2 regions of the Massilia sp. MP_M2 genome follow, and region 2 is predicted to be linked to the other one. Evidence: predicted binding sites of a transcription regulator. Region 2 holds the regulator's gene; the other holds the start of a gene.
What was found. Region 2 encodes FNR, which switches genes on or off when oxygen is low (the NO sensors DNR and NnrR bind a similar motif). Its sites were predicted from a motif close to TTGATNNNNATCAA; they were not measured.
Positions count from the first base shown of each region.

Region 1: the regulator FNR is predicted to act here: its motif matches at 1,596-1,609, upstream of RCH14_RS22825 (CehA/McbA family metallohydrolase).

Region 1 covers NZ_JBCHJF010000014.1:48,327-56,073, forward strand. Annotated here, with positions in the region: gene RCH14_RS22825 (CehA/McbA family metallohydrolase) at 1-1,520, opposite strand, end outside; gene RCH14_RS22830 (LysR family transcriptional regulator) at 1,782-2,687, shown strand; gene RCH14_RS22835 (RidA family protein) at 2,782-3,186, shown strand; gene RCH14_RS22840 (GH92 family glycosyl hydrolase) at 3,389-5,734, shown strand; gene RCH14_RS22845 (LacI family DNA-binding transcriptional regulator) at 5,747-6,634, shown strand; gene RCH14_RS22850 (PfkB family carbohydrate kinase) at 6,631-7,500, shown strand; gene RCH14_RS22855 (HAMP domain-containing sensor histidine kinase) at 7,519-7,747, opposite strand, start outside.
Region 2 covers NZ_JBCHJF010000007.1:177,951-185,697, reverse strand. Annotated here, with positions in the region: gene RCH14_RS16185 (metallophosphoesterase) at 1-783, shown strand, start outside; gene RCH14_RS16180 (PBP1A family penicillin-binding protein) at 784-3,087, opposite strand; gene fnr (fumarate/nitrate reduction transcriptional regulator Fnr) at 3,249-4,010, opposite strand; gene RCH14_RS16170 (hypothetical protein) at 4,054-4,248, opposite strand; gene RCH14_RS16165 (SPFH domain-containing protein) at 4,261-5,154, opposite strand; gene RCH14_RS16160 (hypothetical protein) at 5,256-5,528, opposite strand; gene RCH14_RS16155 (AMP-binding protein) at 5,688-7,379, shown strand; gene RCH14_RS16150 (SET domain-containing protein-lysine N-methyltransferase) at 7,454-7,747, shown strand, end outside.

The sequences.
Region 1 (7,747 bases), on a different contig from region 2:
TCTCCCGGCGCCGGCGTGAACGTGGTCTGGGCCTGCTGCGACAGGCGCGTGACGTCGCCATTGCGGCCCGGGATGCCCTCCATGATCGCCACTGCCGCCACCTGCCGGCCAGCGAGGCTGGCGAAATTCACCGTCAGGGTGAGCGGCCCGCGGTTGGAGAACTGCTGGCCCATCACGTGGCCGTTGGCCGTCAATACCAGTTGCGATGCCTTGTCCATCGTCGCGAACACGCGCCGCGCCCTAAGGGCGTCGACCAGACTGGCGCGGTTCAGCGCTACGCCTGATGGCAGCAGCACCCCGGTGCGGTTGGCGTACGATGCGCCCCAGTTGGCGCAGTGGTTGTCCTGATTGGTGCTGAAGGCGAGCCGGTAACCCGCTTCGAGCAGGCGGTTGCAAGCGCCTTCGAAACTGCTGCGGCGGGTTTCGGTCTCGGTCACATTGTTCGAAAACGCACTGGTGTTCATCACTTCGCACAGCACCATCACCGCAGCCCCATCGTCGGTATAGGCAAGCGGCACGCCCCCCATCTGGAACTGGCCCGATGGCGCCGGATGGTTGAACTGGCCCACCCAGCCGCGCTGGCGCATCAGCGTGTAGAGCGCCGCGTAATCGCTGCGCGGCGTGACCGTGTCGGCGAAGGGCGCGCCGTTGGCATTCGTCTCCCAGCCCAGCAACTCGTCGCTGTTGAAGATGTTGATGTGGCCGCCCTTCTCGATGACGCCCCATTCGAGGCCATACAGCGCCAGAAAGCCCGGATGCTGCAGCGAGAACGTATCAGCGGCGGCCAGGCCCGCGTGGTACAGGGCACGGGCTGCGACTGGATCGGCGTCGGGCGCGCTGCCTGCCGAGCCGTCGAACATATGGTTGTGTTCCGAGGCGACGAGGATGTCCAGGCCGCGTCCACGGGCATAGGCAAAAGCGTCGGCCGGACCATACCGCCCTGCCTGCGGCCGCTGCGCGCTGCGGCAGTTGGCGATATCGGCGCCGCCGTCGCTGTGGTTGGTCTGGCTGTGCAGGTTGCCCAGCCAAACGGTATAAGGCAACGCGCCCGGTGCCGGCGCTGCCCCCGGCATGAAGGCGCCGGGCAGCGGTGCAAAGGCGGGCGTGGCCAGTGCGCGCGGCGTGCCGACCGCGATCTCCCATTCCTGGCTGATCGCGTCCTCGTGTTGCATCAGCGCGTGCAGGTGCACGCGGTAGATGCCGTCCGGCGCCGGCCGCTTGCCCAGGCGGCCCGACCATGGCACCGCCACCGTGATCTCGTCACCGGTCAGCGTCACCTGGCCGCGCCACTGCAGTACCATGCGCCCGCCCGGCGCGCGCAGCTCGACGCGCCAGTGGACGTTGGCCGGCTGCGCCAGGCCGGGATACGCGAACGTCAGCGTGAACGTGCGTGCCGCCAGCGCGCCAGCGTGGAATGGCGCGTACAGCGTGGCGTCAAACTCCTGGTGTTCGGCAGGACTGGCGCTGGCCTGGCTGCAGCACAACGACAGGGCGAGAATGGGCAGATATGCAGTTTTCATGATGACAAGCTTGCAACTTACCCGCCCTGTCACCTTGCGCCATGCGTGCTACGGTTGTCATCCTGATCATGTTCATTGATGAGTTTCAAACTCACACAGCCGGGGTCAGGTCTGACATTCAGACACGACCTCAGCTTTAGCCACTTCCAATGGTGTCTTGCTCAGCATTGCATGGCCCGGGGCCAGCTAGTTCCGACTATGCGACTGTCGAGATCGTGTCCGAATGTCAGACCTGACCCCCGCTTTTCGTTATATTGCTGCATGATCGACAAACTCGATATCTCCCATCTGCGCACGCTCGACGCGCTCGCGCGCTTTGCCACCATCTCGGCGGCGGCCGAACATCTGGACGTGTCGCAGCAGGCGGTCAGTCTGCAACTGAAAAGAATCCGCACCATCCTGGGCGACCCGCTGTTCGTGCGCACCGGCCAGGGCATGGCGGCCACGCCGTACGCCAGGCTGATCGCGCCGCATATCGCGCAGGTGCTGGCGAGCCTGCATGCGATTCCGCTGCCATCAAGCGTGCGGCCGGAAGACGTCGAGCGCACGCTGGTGGTCTCCGGCACCGACTACACGCAGAAGGTGATCGTGGCCGATCTGGTGCGCGACCTGCGCCGCGCAGCGCCGAAGGTGAAGATTGCGGTGGTCGACCTCGAAGTGAGCTCCCTGACACGCAAGCTGCACCAGGGCGAGATCGATGTGATCTTCACGGCCGAAGGCATCGCCGCCCCTGGCCTGGTATCGATGCCGCTGTTTCTCGAGCAGTACCGCTGCGTGACGGCCGAGCGCGCGCTGGCCGACGCCGGAACGATGTCGCTGGCCGCACTGGTGACGCACGACTTTATCGTCACCAATCCTGGTGGGCCCGGTTTCACGGGATCGGCCGATGGCTGGTTCGCGCGCCAGGGCTTGCAGCGGCGCGTGGTGGCATCGGCGCCGTCGTTCTTCATGGCGCTCGAATACCTGAGGGGATCGGCGATGGTGGCCTTCATGCCGGCGCGCCTGCTGCCATGCGACGGCATCCACGAGATTGCGCTGCCCAAGTATCCGCCCGGTTATGGCGTGGTCGCGGCCTTTCACCCGACTGCGCAGAACGATCCGTTCATGATGTGGATGCTGGCGCGGGTCAGGGTGCGGCTGGCGGCAGCGGCCCAGGCCCCGGCTTAGCCCCGCTTGTATCGGCTACAAGCGGCGCACGATTGCTGCGCGGGGCCGGCCTGTCTATGCTGGCCGATTACCGCCACCTTCAGAGGAACGCCCCATGACCATCGAACGCATCAACCCACCTGCCCTGTACGACGGCGCGCCGCACGGCCTGTCGCACGCCACGATCGACCATGACACCGGCCTGGTGTTCGTGTCCGGCCAGGTCGACTGGGACCGAGACTACCAGGTCAGGCACACCACGCTGGCCGCGCAGACCGAAGGCGCGGCGCGCAACCTGCTCACGGTGCTGGACGCTGCCGGCTCGTCGGTCGAACAGATCCTGCAACTGCGCGTCTACGTGCGCGGCGAGATCGGCGAGCACCTCGATACCGTGGCGCCGATTCTCGTGCAGTACCTGGGCTTGCCCCGCCCCGCCCTGACCGGCATCGGTGTCGCCTCGCTCGCGTCACCAGGTACCCTGGTCGAAATCGAAGCCGTCGCCAAGATCGACCGGCGCTAACCTGCCGCGTCGTTTAGTAAACTGGCTAAACTACACAGTAAAATCCGGTAATGATTGCCGGGATACCTGACTCCACTTATAAGTTGCATACAGGCTCGAGCGCGCGCGTTGACAGCATCGCTTCGCGCGCTCGCATGCCTCTGGCGCAGCGTATCAAGAACAGGCGGCGGGCTTTGCGCTCCCGCCACGTGTGGAGACACCAATGACAGCTTGTTTCAAGCCCCAATTCCTTTCCCGTCCCCTCGCCGCGATCGCGGTCCTGTTGTTTAGTGCGGCGCCCCTGCAGGCAGCCGAACCGGGCTCCCCGGCCGCGGCGGTGAACGTCTTCATCGGCACCGGCGGCGACGGCCACACCTTCCCGGGCGCGAGCCGCCCGTTCGGCATGGTGCAGCTCAGCCCCGATACCCAGCACCGCCACTTCCGCCAGAGTTATCCGTGGGCCGCCGGCTACCACCACGACGACGGCTCGATCCTCGGGTTCTCGCACACGCACTTCTCGGGCAGCGGCCACTCGGACCTGGGCGACGTGCTCCTGATGCCCTACAGCGGCGCGACCAAGTTGGAGCCGGGCTACCCGGAACGGCCATTTTCGGGCTACCGCTCGCGCTTTTCGCACGACCAGGAACAGGCCGAACCCGGCTACTTCGCCGTGCGCCTGAAAGACCACAACGTCGATGTGGAACTGACCGCGAGCGAGCGTGTCGGCCTGCACCGCTACAAGTTCAAGGCCGGCGAGCCAGCCAAGGTACTGCTCGACCTGCGCACCAGCATCTACAACCACGACGGCAAGAACCTGTGGTCGCGCCTGCGCATGCGCGACGCCACCACCGTCACCGGCATGCGCGAGACGCGCGGTTGGGCGCCGGGCCGCCAGTTGTACTTCGCGATCCAATTCTCGCGCCCGATCGACACGCGCCAGCTGCTCAACCGCGAAGAAGCGGTCGAGTACAAGGGCTTTGCCCAGCCGGGCAAGACGCCGGGCGACCGGGCGCTGGTCGAAGGCAAGGCGCTGATGGGTGACTTCAGTTTCGGCGTGCCGAACGACGGCACCCTGTTGGTGAAAGTCGCGCTCTCGCCCGTCAGCGAAGACAATGCGATTGCCAACCTGGCCGAGATGCCGGGCTGGGACTTCGACGCCGAACGCCGCCGCGCCGGCAAGGCCTGGGACGAGGCACTGGGCGCCGTCAAGGTCGACGCGCCGGCGCCGATGCGCACGCAGTTCTACACGGCGCTGTACCACACGATGCTGGCGCCGTCGCTGTTCATGGACCTCGACGGCAGCTACCGCGGCCCGGACAATGCAGTGCACAAGGCCAAGGGCTTCCGTTTCCACTCGACCTTCTCGCTGTGGGACACCTTCCGCGCGCTGCACCCGCTGCTCACGATCGTCGCGCCCGAACAGCGCAACGCCGACTTCGTCAACTCGCTGATCGCCTCGCAGCAGCACAGCCCCTATGGCGTGCTGCCGGTGTGGCAGTTCCACGGCCTGGAAACCTGGACCATGATCGGCTACCACGCGGTGCCCGTGATCGCCGACGCCTACATGAAGGGCATCCGCGGCTTCGACGCCGACAAGGCCCTGGCCGCGATGACCGCCAGCGCCGAATACGGCCCGTACGGCGGGCTGGAACACTACATGAAGCTGGGCTACGTGCCGATCGACCTGGAAAAGGAAGCGGCCTCCAAGACCGTCGAATACGCGTACGACGACTGGACCATCGCGCGCATGGCCGAGAAGATGGGCAAGAAAGACGTCGCCGCGCGCTACTACCGGCGCGCCCAGAACTACCGCAACGTGTTCGACCAGGACACGGGCTTCATCCGCGCCCGCAAATCCACCGGTGAATTCCGCACACCGTTCGATCCGGCGCAGTCGAACTTCGGCAGCGATTACACCGAGGGCAGCGCGTGGCAGTACTCCTGGTACATGCCGCACGATAATGCGGGGCTGATCGGCTTCCTCGGTGGCGACGCAAAGCTTGTGGCCAGGATGGACGAAGTCTTCGACGCGAAGGTCGACGAAAACCTGTACGCCCACATGGAAGACATCTCGGGCCTGATCGGCCACTATGCCCACGGCAACGAGCCGTCGCACCACGTCGCCTACCTGTACAACTACGCTGGCGCGCCATGGCGCACGCAGGAACGCCTGGCCAATATCATGGCCACGCAATACAGCGACAAGGCCGATGGCCTGTCGGGCAACGATGACCTGGGCCAGATGTCGGCCTGGTTCGCGTTCACGGCGCTGGGCTTCTATCCGGTCGCCCCGGGCAGCAACGAGTACGTGATCGGCCGCCCGTTCCTCGACAAGGCGACGCTGAACCTGCCAAACGGGAAGCGCTTTACCGTGCGCGCCGAGAACCTGTCAGCCACCAATGGCTACGTCGGGCGCGTGACCCTGAACGGCAAGCCGCTCGTGCGCACCTTCCTGCGCCACCAGGACATCACGGCCGGCGGTGAACTGGTGTTTACGATGCAGGCCACGCCGAACAAGGACTGGGGCACGTCGAAAGACGCGCGTCCGTACACGCAAAGCGCGTACTGACCGGCGCCGTCGATGCCGATTCACGACATCGCGCGCGCGCAGGGGCACGACGCCGGCAACCTGCGCCAGGGCGAGATTCGCCGCATCGCCTTCCTGCTGCATCGCCAGCACAACACGCAGGCGGCCAGTCCGTTCTATCTGCCGGTGCTGCACGGCGCCGAGAATGCCTGCCGCAGGCGCGGTATCGCGCTCTCGTTCGTCGTGGTCGGCCCGGCCGAGCCGATGCTGGATCTGGTGCGCCTGCACCAGCCGGACGCGCTGCTGTGCGCCGGCTTCTTTGAACCGGAACTGGTCGCTGCGCTACACAACACCGGCAAGCCGCTGGTGCTGCTCGACATGCGCCTGCCCGGCTACCGCTCGGTCAATCCCGACCATGCACTGGGCGGCTACCTGGCCACGCGCCACCTGATCACGCTGGGACGTCGCCGCATCGCCATGCTCACCGGCCCGCTGTCGCACCACAGCATCCTCGAGCGCTATCGCGGCTTTCGCAAGGCCCTGTTCGAGGCGCGCATGCTGGCCGATCCCGATCTTGAAATCCAGCTGCCCAGCATCGGCGACACGCAGGACAACCTGCACGGGGCGCTCGACGCCCTGCTGGCGCGCGAGCCGCGGCCCGATGCGCTGTTCTGTTACAACGACAGCGCCGCGCTCGCAGCGATGCGCCACTGCCTGGCGCGCGGCCTGAAGGTCCCGCATGACATCGCCATCGTCGGCTTCGACGACATCAGCGCCGCCGCAGCTGCGCTGCCGCCGCTCTCGAGCATCAACATCGACAAGGATTTGCTGGGCCGGATGGGCGTGGACCTGCTGCTCGACAAGCGCACCGGATGCGACCTCGAACAGACACTCACGCTACGGCTGATGGCGCGCGAGAGCAGCACCGGCGAGGCGCGATGACTGCGCCCGCGGCCATTGTCTGCGCGGGAGAAGCGCTGATCGACCGGCTGCGCCGGGACGGCGACACGAAGCGCAGCCACGCCGGCGGCCCGACCTGGAACGTGGCGCGTGCATTGGCGGCGCTGGGCGCAGCCAGCGGTTTTGCCGGCACCATCAGCTGCTGCGTGGCTGGCGATGCGCTGTGGCGCGCCAGCGAGGCGGAGGGGCTGGATCTGCGCTACCTGCAGCGGGCCGGCATGCCGCACGACGACCAGGCGGACCTGCTGTTCGACCCCACCAACATGCCGTCCGGTTGGCAGCAAGAGGTACAGTGGCTGCACGTCGGCAGCATCAGCCTGGCGCGCGGACCGCTCGACCTCACGCTGATCGGATTGGCCGAGCAGGCGAAAGCGCACGGGCTGCGCATCAGCTATGACCCGCACTGGCATGACCTGATGGGGCCAGCGTACGACGCGACGCTGCGACGCATGAGCGAGCTGGCCGACGTGATCAAGGTGGCCGACGACGACCTGCGTGCGCTGTTTCGCAGCCACGACACGCTTGGCTCGCTGGGGCGCCTGCGCGCACGCAATCCGGCAGCGCTGGTGCTGCTCACGCGCAGGGATGGTGGGGCGTCGCTGTATCACAGCGCGCAGACGTGGCATGCGAAGGCGCCCGTGCTCGACGTCGTCGATACGCTGGGCGCAGGTGATGCAGGAATGGCTGGTCTGATTTACTCGCTGCAGCAGTGGCCCGAGGCGGGCATGGACGCGCACCTGGCATTCGCGGTGGCGGCAGGGGGCGCCGCATGCCGGGTGGGCTGGACGCAGGCACCAAGCCTCGGCGCCGTCCGGGCATTGCTCGGCAAGGTGACCGTCACCCGCTGAGCGCGCCCTGCCGTGGCATCAGTCCGACATAGCGCGCTGGGCGCCGTCACCGACAAAAGGACGGCAATCGACGGGGACGTCGATCAGGAACGTCGTGCCCAGCTCTGGCGAACTGTCGACCGACACGCTGCCCCCGTGGCTTTCGCCCACGGCCTTGACGAACGGCAGGCCAATGCCCCAGCCCGTGGCCGAGAAAGGCCCCGTTTCGCGGCGCAGGTACTCGAAGATCCGGTTGTGCTGCTCTTCG
Region 2 (7,747 bases):
CCGCAGATCCTTCCCGGCACGGGCGTCGTGGTGCTGGCCGGCGACATCGGCTCGTACCAGTCCGGCTCGCGCCTGCTCACGCAGGACTTCGGGCTGGAACGCTTTTCACCGCTCCTGGTGCCCGCCCTGGCGCAGGCGCAGGTGCTGTTCATCCCCGGTAACCACGAATTCGATGCGCTCGACTACGACGTCACCTACGAGCGCTTGCGAGAAACCTGCGCGCGCCTTGGCATCACTTGGCTCGACCGCGAAATCGTCACGATCGATGGCGTGCGCTTCATCGGCACCACGCTGTGGAGCGACTTCGACGCGCTGGTGGAAGAGGGCGCGCCGCTGACGAAACAGCTGCAGCAGCGCACCAAGGCCTTCCGCGCCGCGAACTACTACCTGAGCAAGAACACAACCAGCAAGGATGGCGAGCCGGTACTGGCCGAAGGCATCCGCGCGCTGGCGCTCGATTGCCAGGCCTGGCTGCGCGCAGCGCTCTCCACGCCGTTCGACGGCAAGACGGTCGTCGTCACGCATTTCGCACCGAGCCTTGAGAGCGCCGATCCGCGCTATGGCAAGACGCCCGGCACCGCCGGCTTCTGCAATTCGCTGGACGAGTTGTTCAAGCTCGCGCAGGTATGGCTGCACGGCCACCTGCACTGCGCAAACGACTACGTGGTCGAGGGCCGCGACGGCCCGCTGTCGTGGGGCTGCCGCGTCGTGGCCAATCCGCTCGGGTATCTGAGCAAGGGCGAGCAGGAAGGGTATCGCCCGACGCTCGTGATCGAGCTGTAATCACTCGCGCGGTGAGCGTTCCTGCAACAGGTTCTCCATCAGCGCGTCAATGCTGTCCACCGGCGGCGGCGGCGGCGGCGGCGGCGGCGGTTCCTGTTGCTGCTGCTCCGGCTGGCGATCTGCATACTCCGCATACACCCAGTCGCCAGCGACGTTCACGACGCCATCGGGCACCAGCGGCGCGCGCTGCGGCGCTTTGGCCAGCGCCACGCGCATATAGTCGACCCAGATCGGCAGCGCGAGCGTCGAGCCGAACTCGCGCCCGCCCAGCGAGCGCGGTTCGTCGTAGCCCATCCACGCCACCGCCACCACCGGGCCGCTGTAGCCGGCGAACCAGCCGTCGATCGCATTGCTCGTCGTGCCGGTCTTGCCGGCCAGGTCACTCCGCCCCAATTGGCGCGACGCTGCCGCCGCCGTGCCCACGCGCGTCACGTCGCGCAGCATGCTGTCGGTGATGAAGGCGTTGCGCGCATCGAGCACGCGCGTGGGTTCCTTGCGGGCGTGCTCGTAGACGACCTTGCCGTCGCCATCCTGGATGCGGGCGATCAGCCAGGGGTCGACCCGGTAGCCGCCGTTGGCAAGCACCGCGTAGGCACCCGCCATCTGCAGCGGCGTGACCGCGCCGGTGCCAAGGGCCATGGTCAGGTTGCGCGGGTGGCGCGCGGCGTCGAAGCCAAATTGCGCCAGGTGCGCGCGCGCGTCGTCGACGCCAATCGCCTGCAGCATGCGCACGGTGGGTACGTTCCTCGAGCGCGACAGTGCGTGGCGCACCGTCACCGGGCCCTCGAACAGGTTGTCGTCATTGCGCGGCGACCAGCCGGCAGCGCCGTTCTCGCCACCGAGCTCGAGCGGCGCGTCGAGGATCGGCGTGGCGGGAAAGAACCCGCGCTCCATTCCCGCCGAATACACGAACGGCTTGATGCTCGATCCGGGCTGGCGCCAGGCTTGCGTCACGTGGTTGAACTTGTGCAGCCCGAAGTCGAAGCCGCCGACCAGCGCGCGGTAGGCGCCCGTCCCGGCATCGACCGCGACGAATGCGGCCGCCACTTCGGGCAGTTGCGTGATGGCCCAGTCGCCTTGCGCTTTGCTCAAGCGGATGACGGCGCCAGGCGAGAGCTTGAGGCCGGCCTTCGCGGCAGGCGCCAGCGCACCTGCAGCAAAACGCAGGCCAGCGCCGGTGATCTCGATCGTCTCGCCGCCCGTCGTGGCAGCCCGTACGCGCCTGGCCGAAGCGCTCACGACGACGGCGGGCACGAAGCCGTCCACGGCCGGGCGTTTCTGCAGCGCGGCGGCCACCGCATCGTCACGCGCGTCGCCTGCCGCGGGCAGCGTGATGCGCGTCTCGGGGCCGCGGTAGCCGTGGCGCCGGTCGTACGCCACGACGTTGCGGCGCACCGAATCCCAGGCTGCCTCCTGCTCGGCGGCGATGACGGTCGTCGTCACCGTGATCCCCCGTTCATAGGCCGCGGCGCCAAAGCGGGTATGCACGGCTTGGCGCGTGATCTCGGCGACCCAGGCGGCGCGCCCGCCGTAGCCGGCGCCGTCACGCTTGAGCGTCAATGGTTCGGCCAGCGCGCGCCGGTACTGTGGCTCGGTGATCGCTTTCAGCTCGAACATGCGGCGCAGGACCGTGTGCTGGCGCTTCTTTGCCGCCGCCGGGTTCGTGACCGGATTGCTGCTCGACGGATTCTGCGGCAGGCCGGCGAGCATCGCTGTTTGCGCCAGCGTCAGTTCGTTCAGCGATTTGCCGAAGTAGGTGCGCGCCGCGCTGGAAAAGCCGTAGGAACGCTGGCCCAGATAGATCTGGTTCAGGTAGACCTCGAGAATCTGGTCCTTGGTCAGCGCCTTTTCGATCTTGTAGGCCAGCGCGATTTCAGTGAGCTTGCGCGGCAGGGTCTTGTCGCGCGACAGAAAGAAGTTGCGCGCCACCTGCATCGTGATGGTCGACGCGCCCTGGCTGCCGAAGTCGGTGATATTGGCCTTGGCCGCGCCCAGGGCGCGGATCCAGTCGATGCCACCATGCTCGTAGAAGCGCGTGTCTTCGATGGCCAGCACGGCGGTCTTCATCAGCGCGGGCACCTTCGCGATCTGCACAAAGTCGCGCCGCTCGGCGCCGAATTCGCCGATCAGCACCTGGTCGGCGCTGTAGACGCGCAGCGGAATCTTCGGGCGGTAGTCGGTGACGGCGCTGATGTCCGGCACGTCCGGCAGGATCGATGCCGCCACCGGAAGCGGGGCAGCGAAAAACAGCGCAAACAACGGCGCAGACAACAGGGAGGGCAGAAACGGGCGGGCAGGGATCATGGCAACTGGTCAGGTAGGTAGTCAGGGCATCGTCGACGAATTGTCACGACGATTCGATGCCGATCTTACGTCCGCCTGGCTGCGCCTGCTGGCTTTGAAACCGGGTACTGCTGCTTGCGCCACCAGGGTGCGCCGGGCGCTACCTGCTGCGATCGCCCGCATTACGCCATCGGACTGCACACATCCGTCCCCGCCGCCAGCGCCTTGAGCTTGGCCGGATCGAGCAGCGTCAGCTCGCGCTTGTCGACCCCGAGCCAACCCTGTTTCTTGAAGCGCGACAGCAGCCGGCTGATGCTCTCGATGGTCAGGCCCAGGTAGTTGCCGATGTCTTCGCGCGACATGCGCAGCTGGAACTGGGTGCTTGAATAACCGCGCGCCGCGTAGCGCGCCGACAGGTTGACGAGGAAGACGGCGAAGCGCTGCTCGGCGCGCATATTGCCGAGCAAGAGCATGACGTTCTGCTCGCGCGTGATTTCCTGGCTCATGATGCGGTGAAAATGGCGCAGCAGCGCCGGCACTTCGCCGAACAGTTCTTCGAGCCGCACGAACGGGATCTCGCACACTTCACTGTCTTCGAGCGCGACGGCGTCGCAATGGTGGGTGCCGCTGATCGCGTCCATGCCCAGCAATTCGCCGGCCATCTGGAAGCCGGTGATCTGGGCTTCGCCGGCGGCGTTGACCTGGAAGGTCTTGAAGTGGCCGAAGCGCACCGCATACAGATTGCGAAACGGCTCGCCCACCCCGTACAGGCGCTCGTCGCGCGCCAGCCGCCGGCGCCGGCCGATGATCTGGTCGAGGCGGACGATATCGGCGTCTTCCAGGCCCATCGGAAGACACAGCTGGTGCATGCTGCACGCGGCGCAGGACTTGAGCGCCTGGATGTTGACGAGCGGTGCAGACGGGGCGGGTGGGGCGGGGATCATCGGATAGGCCGGCAGAGGTTCAACCCCGATTATAGTCCTGCTGTCAGCTTTCCCCGTCAGTATCGCTGTGGCTTTTTGGCGCGGCCGGTTTCATGCCGCGCCGGGCCAGGCCTTCGCGCAGCAGGAATTCGATCTCCGCGTTCACGCTGCGCAGGTCGCGCGCGGCCAGACGCTGCAGTTCATCCCACAGCGCCGGGTCGATCCGTAGCGCGAACGCTTTTTTTCCTGGACTTGCCATACTGGTCGGCCGCTAGTTGTACAGCGTGCCCGTGTTGATGATCGGTTGCGTTTCCTTGTCGGAGCACAGTACCACGAGCAGATTGCTGACCATCGCCGCCTTGCGCTCGTCGTCCAGCTCGACGATGCCGCGCTCCGACAAGCCTTTGAGGGCCGCTTCGACCATGCTCACGGCGCCATGCACGATCTTGCTGCGGGCGCTGATGATGGCTTCGGCCTGCTGGCGCCGCAGCATGACCTGGGCGATCTCGGCGGCGTAGGCCAGGTGGGTCAGCTTGGCGTCGAGCACCTCGACGCCGGCCGCTTCAAAGCGCGCCTGCAGCTCGGTCTTGAGGGCGTCGGCAACGACGTCCATGCCGGCGCGCAGCGTGGTTTCGCCTTGCGGCAGATCCTCGCCTTCGTCGTAGGCGTATTGCGAGGCCAGGTGTCGCAGCGCCGCTTCGGCCTGGATCGACACGTAGCGCTCGAAATCGTCGACTTCGAACACGGCCTGCGCAGTGTCGCGCACGCGCCAGACGACGGCCGCGCTGATTTCCACCGGGTTGCCGCGCTTGTCGTTGACCTTCAGCGTGGGGGCAGTGAAGTTGCGGGCGCGCAGCGACAGGCGCCGTTTGACGTACAACGGGAAGGCCCAGCGCAGACCTTCGCTGCGGTCGGTGCCGATGTACTTGCCGAACAGGGTCAGGATCGCGCTCTCGTTCGGCTGCAGCATGAACAGGCCGGTCAGGCACAGCAGACCGGCCAGTCCCAGCGCGACTGCGCCCAGCAGAAACAAGCCGTCGGGCGTCTCGACCCCGGTCTTGAACAGGTACGCCGCACCCAGCAGGAAAACGATGCCGGCGCAAGCGGCCAGGTAGCCATTCGCGGACGAAAACGCCTTTTCACGGCGGGTGTGCGATGCGTTCATGCTTGGACCTCTTCTGGGTGGCTGTGACATCAAAGTGATATCACTTTAGGATTGCCAGAAAGTATTGTCAAGCGATTTGGTGAACGCCCCGATACGGCGGATCAGGCTTGGTCGGCCAGGCCCTTTTGCAGCAGCTGGGCCACCAGCGCATTGAGCTCGCTGTCGCGCTCTTTGCTCAGCGTTTGCAGCTGCGCCACCAGATCGCTGTTGAGTTTGACGGCGAACGGCACCAGTCCCAGCGCGCGGTCACGTTCGCGCTGTTCGCGGCGATCCGGCGCCGCATCCTTGGCGGGCGCGCCGATGACAGCGCCCCGGGCAGCCATCTGGCCTTGAATTTTTTTGGCGTCGCCTTTTGCCATGTCAGTCTTTTTCATCACGTGCCTTTAGTTTGTTGGAGCCGAATTCTACTCTCGAAACGGGCCGCCATCGCGAATTGGCAAGCGGCGCGCATTTGGTGGCATGATGGGCGTCGCAGCACGACAGCAGGCGCGCCGCCGCGCAGCCTGCCCCTGCAACCTGAACAGGAGACCACCATGACGCCCAACCAGCGCTTTGTGCAGGCGCGCGACTTCCTCCAGCAGCACCGGCTCGACTACGACACCGCCTATCGCGACTACCAGCCGCCGCAGCTGTCCACCTTCAACTGGGCGCTCGACTTCTTCGACCACCAGGCCCGGGATAACCACCGTATTGCGCTCTGGGTCGTCGATGAAGACGGCGCCGAGCACAAGATCACGTTCGCCGACATGGCCGCCCGTTCGAGCCAGGTGGCCGAATACCTGCGCAACTGCGGCGTGCGGCGCGGCGACCGGGTGCTGTTGATGCTGCCGAATCGGGTCGAGCTGTGGGAAGTCATGCTGGCCGGGATCAAGCTGGGCGCCGTGCTGGTGCCCACGACGATGCTGCTCGCCGGCGACGACCTGGCTGACCGGATCACGCGCGGCGCCGTCAGGCACGTGATCGTGCAGGCGTCCGAGACGCACAAGTTCGCCGCGCTGCCCGGCAGCTTCACCCGCATCGCGGTGGGCGGCGCGCACCAAGGCAGTACTGATGGCTGGCATGACTACGCCGCCAGCCACGCCGTCGTGAGCGTGTTCGTGCCCGAGGGCGAGACGCTGGCCACCGATCCGCTGCTGCTGTACTTCACGTCCGGGACCACGGCGCGGCCGAAACTCGTGCTGCATACGCACCAGAGCTACCCCGTCGGCCACTTGTCGACGATGTACTGGATCGGCCTGCAGGCGGGCGACATCCACTGGAATATCAGTTCGCCCGGCTGGGCCAAGCATGCCTGGAGCTGTTTCTTCGCGCCGTGGAATGCCGGCGCCACCGTATTCGTCTACAACTACGAACGCTTCGCCGGCACCGCGGTGCTGAACGTGATCGAGCGCTGCGGCGTGACGTCGCTGTGCGCGCCGCCGACGGTCTGGCGCATGCTGATCAAGGAAGACCTGGCGGCCTGCAAGCCGGCCTTGCGCGAACTGGTGGGCGCGGGCGAGCCGCTCAACCCCGAAGTCATCGAGCAGGTCGAGCGCGCCTGGGGCATCCGCATCCGCGACGGCTTCGGCCAGTCCGAGACCACTTGCCAGATCGGGAACTCCCCTGGCCAGCGGCTCAAGCCCGGCTCGATGGGCCGCGCGCTGCCGGGCTACCGCATCGCGCTGCTCGACATCGATGACGCACCGGCCACCGAAGGCGAGATCGCGGTGGCACTGGCCGCCAATCCGGTCGGCCTGATGGCGGGGTACGAGGGCGACGCCGACAAGACGCGCGACGTCATGCGCGCCGGCCACTACCACACGGGCGACACGGCGGCGATCGACAGCGACGGCTACTACTTTTACGTGGGCCGCAACGACGACGTGTTCAAGTCGGCCGATTACCGCATCAGCCCCTTCGAGCTCGAGAGCGTCCTGATCGAACACGAGAGCGTGCTCGAAGCGGCGATCGTGCCCAGTCCCGACCCGCTGCGGCTGTCGGTGCCGAAGGCCTTCGTCACGCTGCGCGCCGGCGTCGCCCCGAGCCGCGAGATGGCGGCCGCCTTGTTCGCTTTCAGCCGCGCGCGGCTGGCGCCGTACAAGCGGATCCGGCGCATCACGTTTCGCGAACTGCCCAAGACCATCTCGGGCAAGATCCGGCGCGTCGAGTTGCGGCGCGAAGAAGCAGGGCGGACCGGCGACGCGGGTGATGCGCCCGAATACCGCGAGGAGGATTTTCCCGTGTAGCGCAAGTGCGTGGCGTTTCGGGCGAAAGCGGCCATAATGAGCGCTCTCTTTTTTCTCGTCCATTCGCCACCTTGATGACCACCCAGCGAACCCCAACCACGCCGACTGACACCGCCACCGCCACCGCCGACACCGGCCCGTCGTACGAAGTGCGCCAGTCGCCGATCCACGGTAACGGCGTCTTCGCCAAGAAGCCCATCGCGGCGGGCGAGCGCATCATCGAGTACCGCGGTGAACGCATCAGCTGGGACCTCGCAACCGAGCGCGCCGAGAAAGCCGGCGGCCCGGTCAACCACACGTTCTATTTCAGCCTGGCCGACGGCCGCGTGATTGACGGCGGCCGGCGCGGCAACGAGGCGCGCTGGATC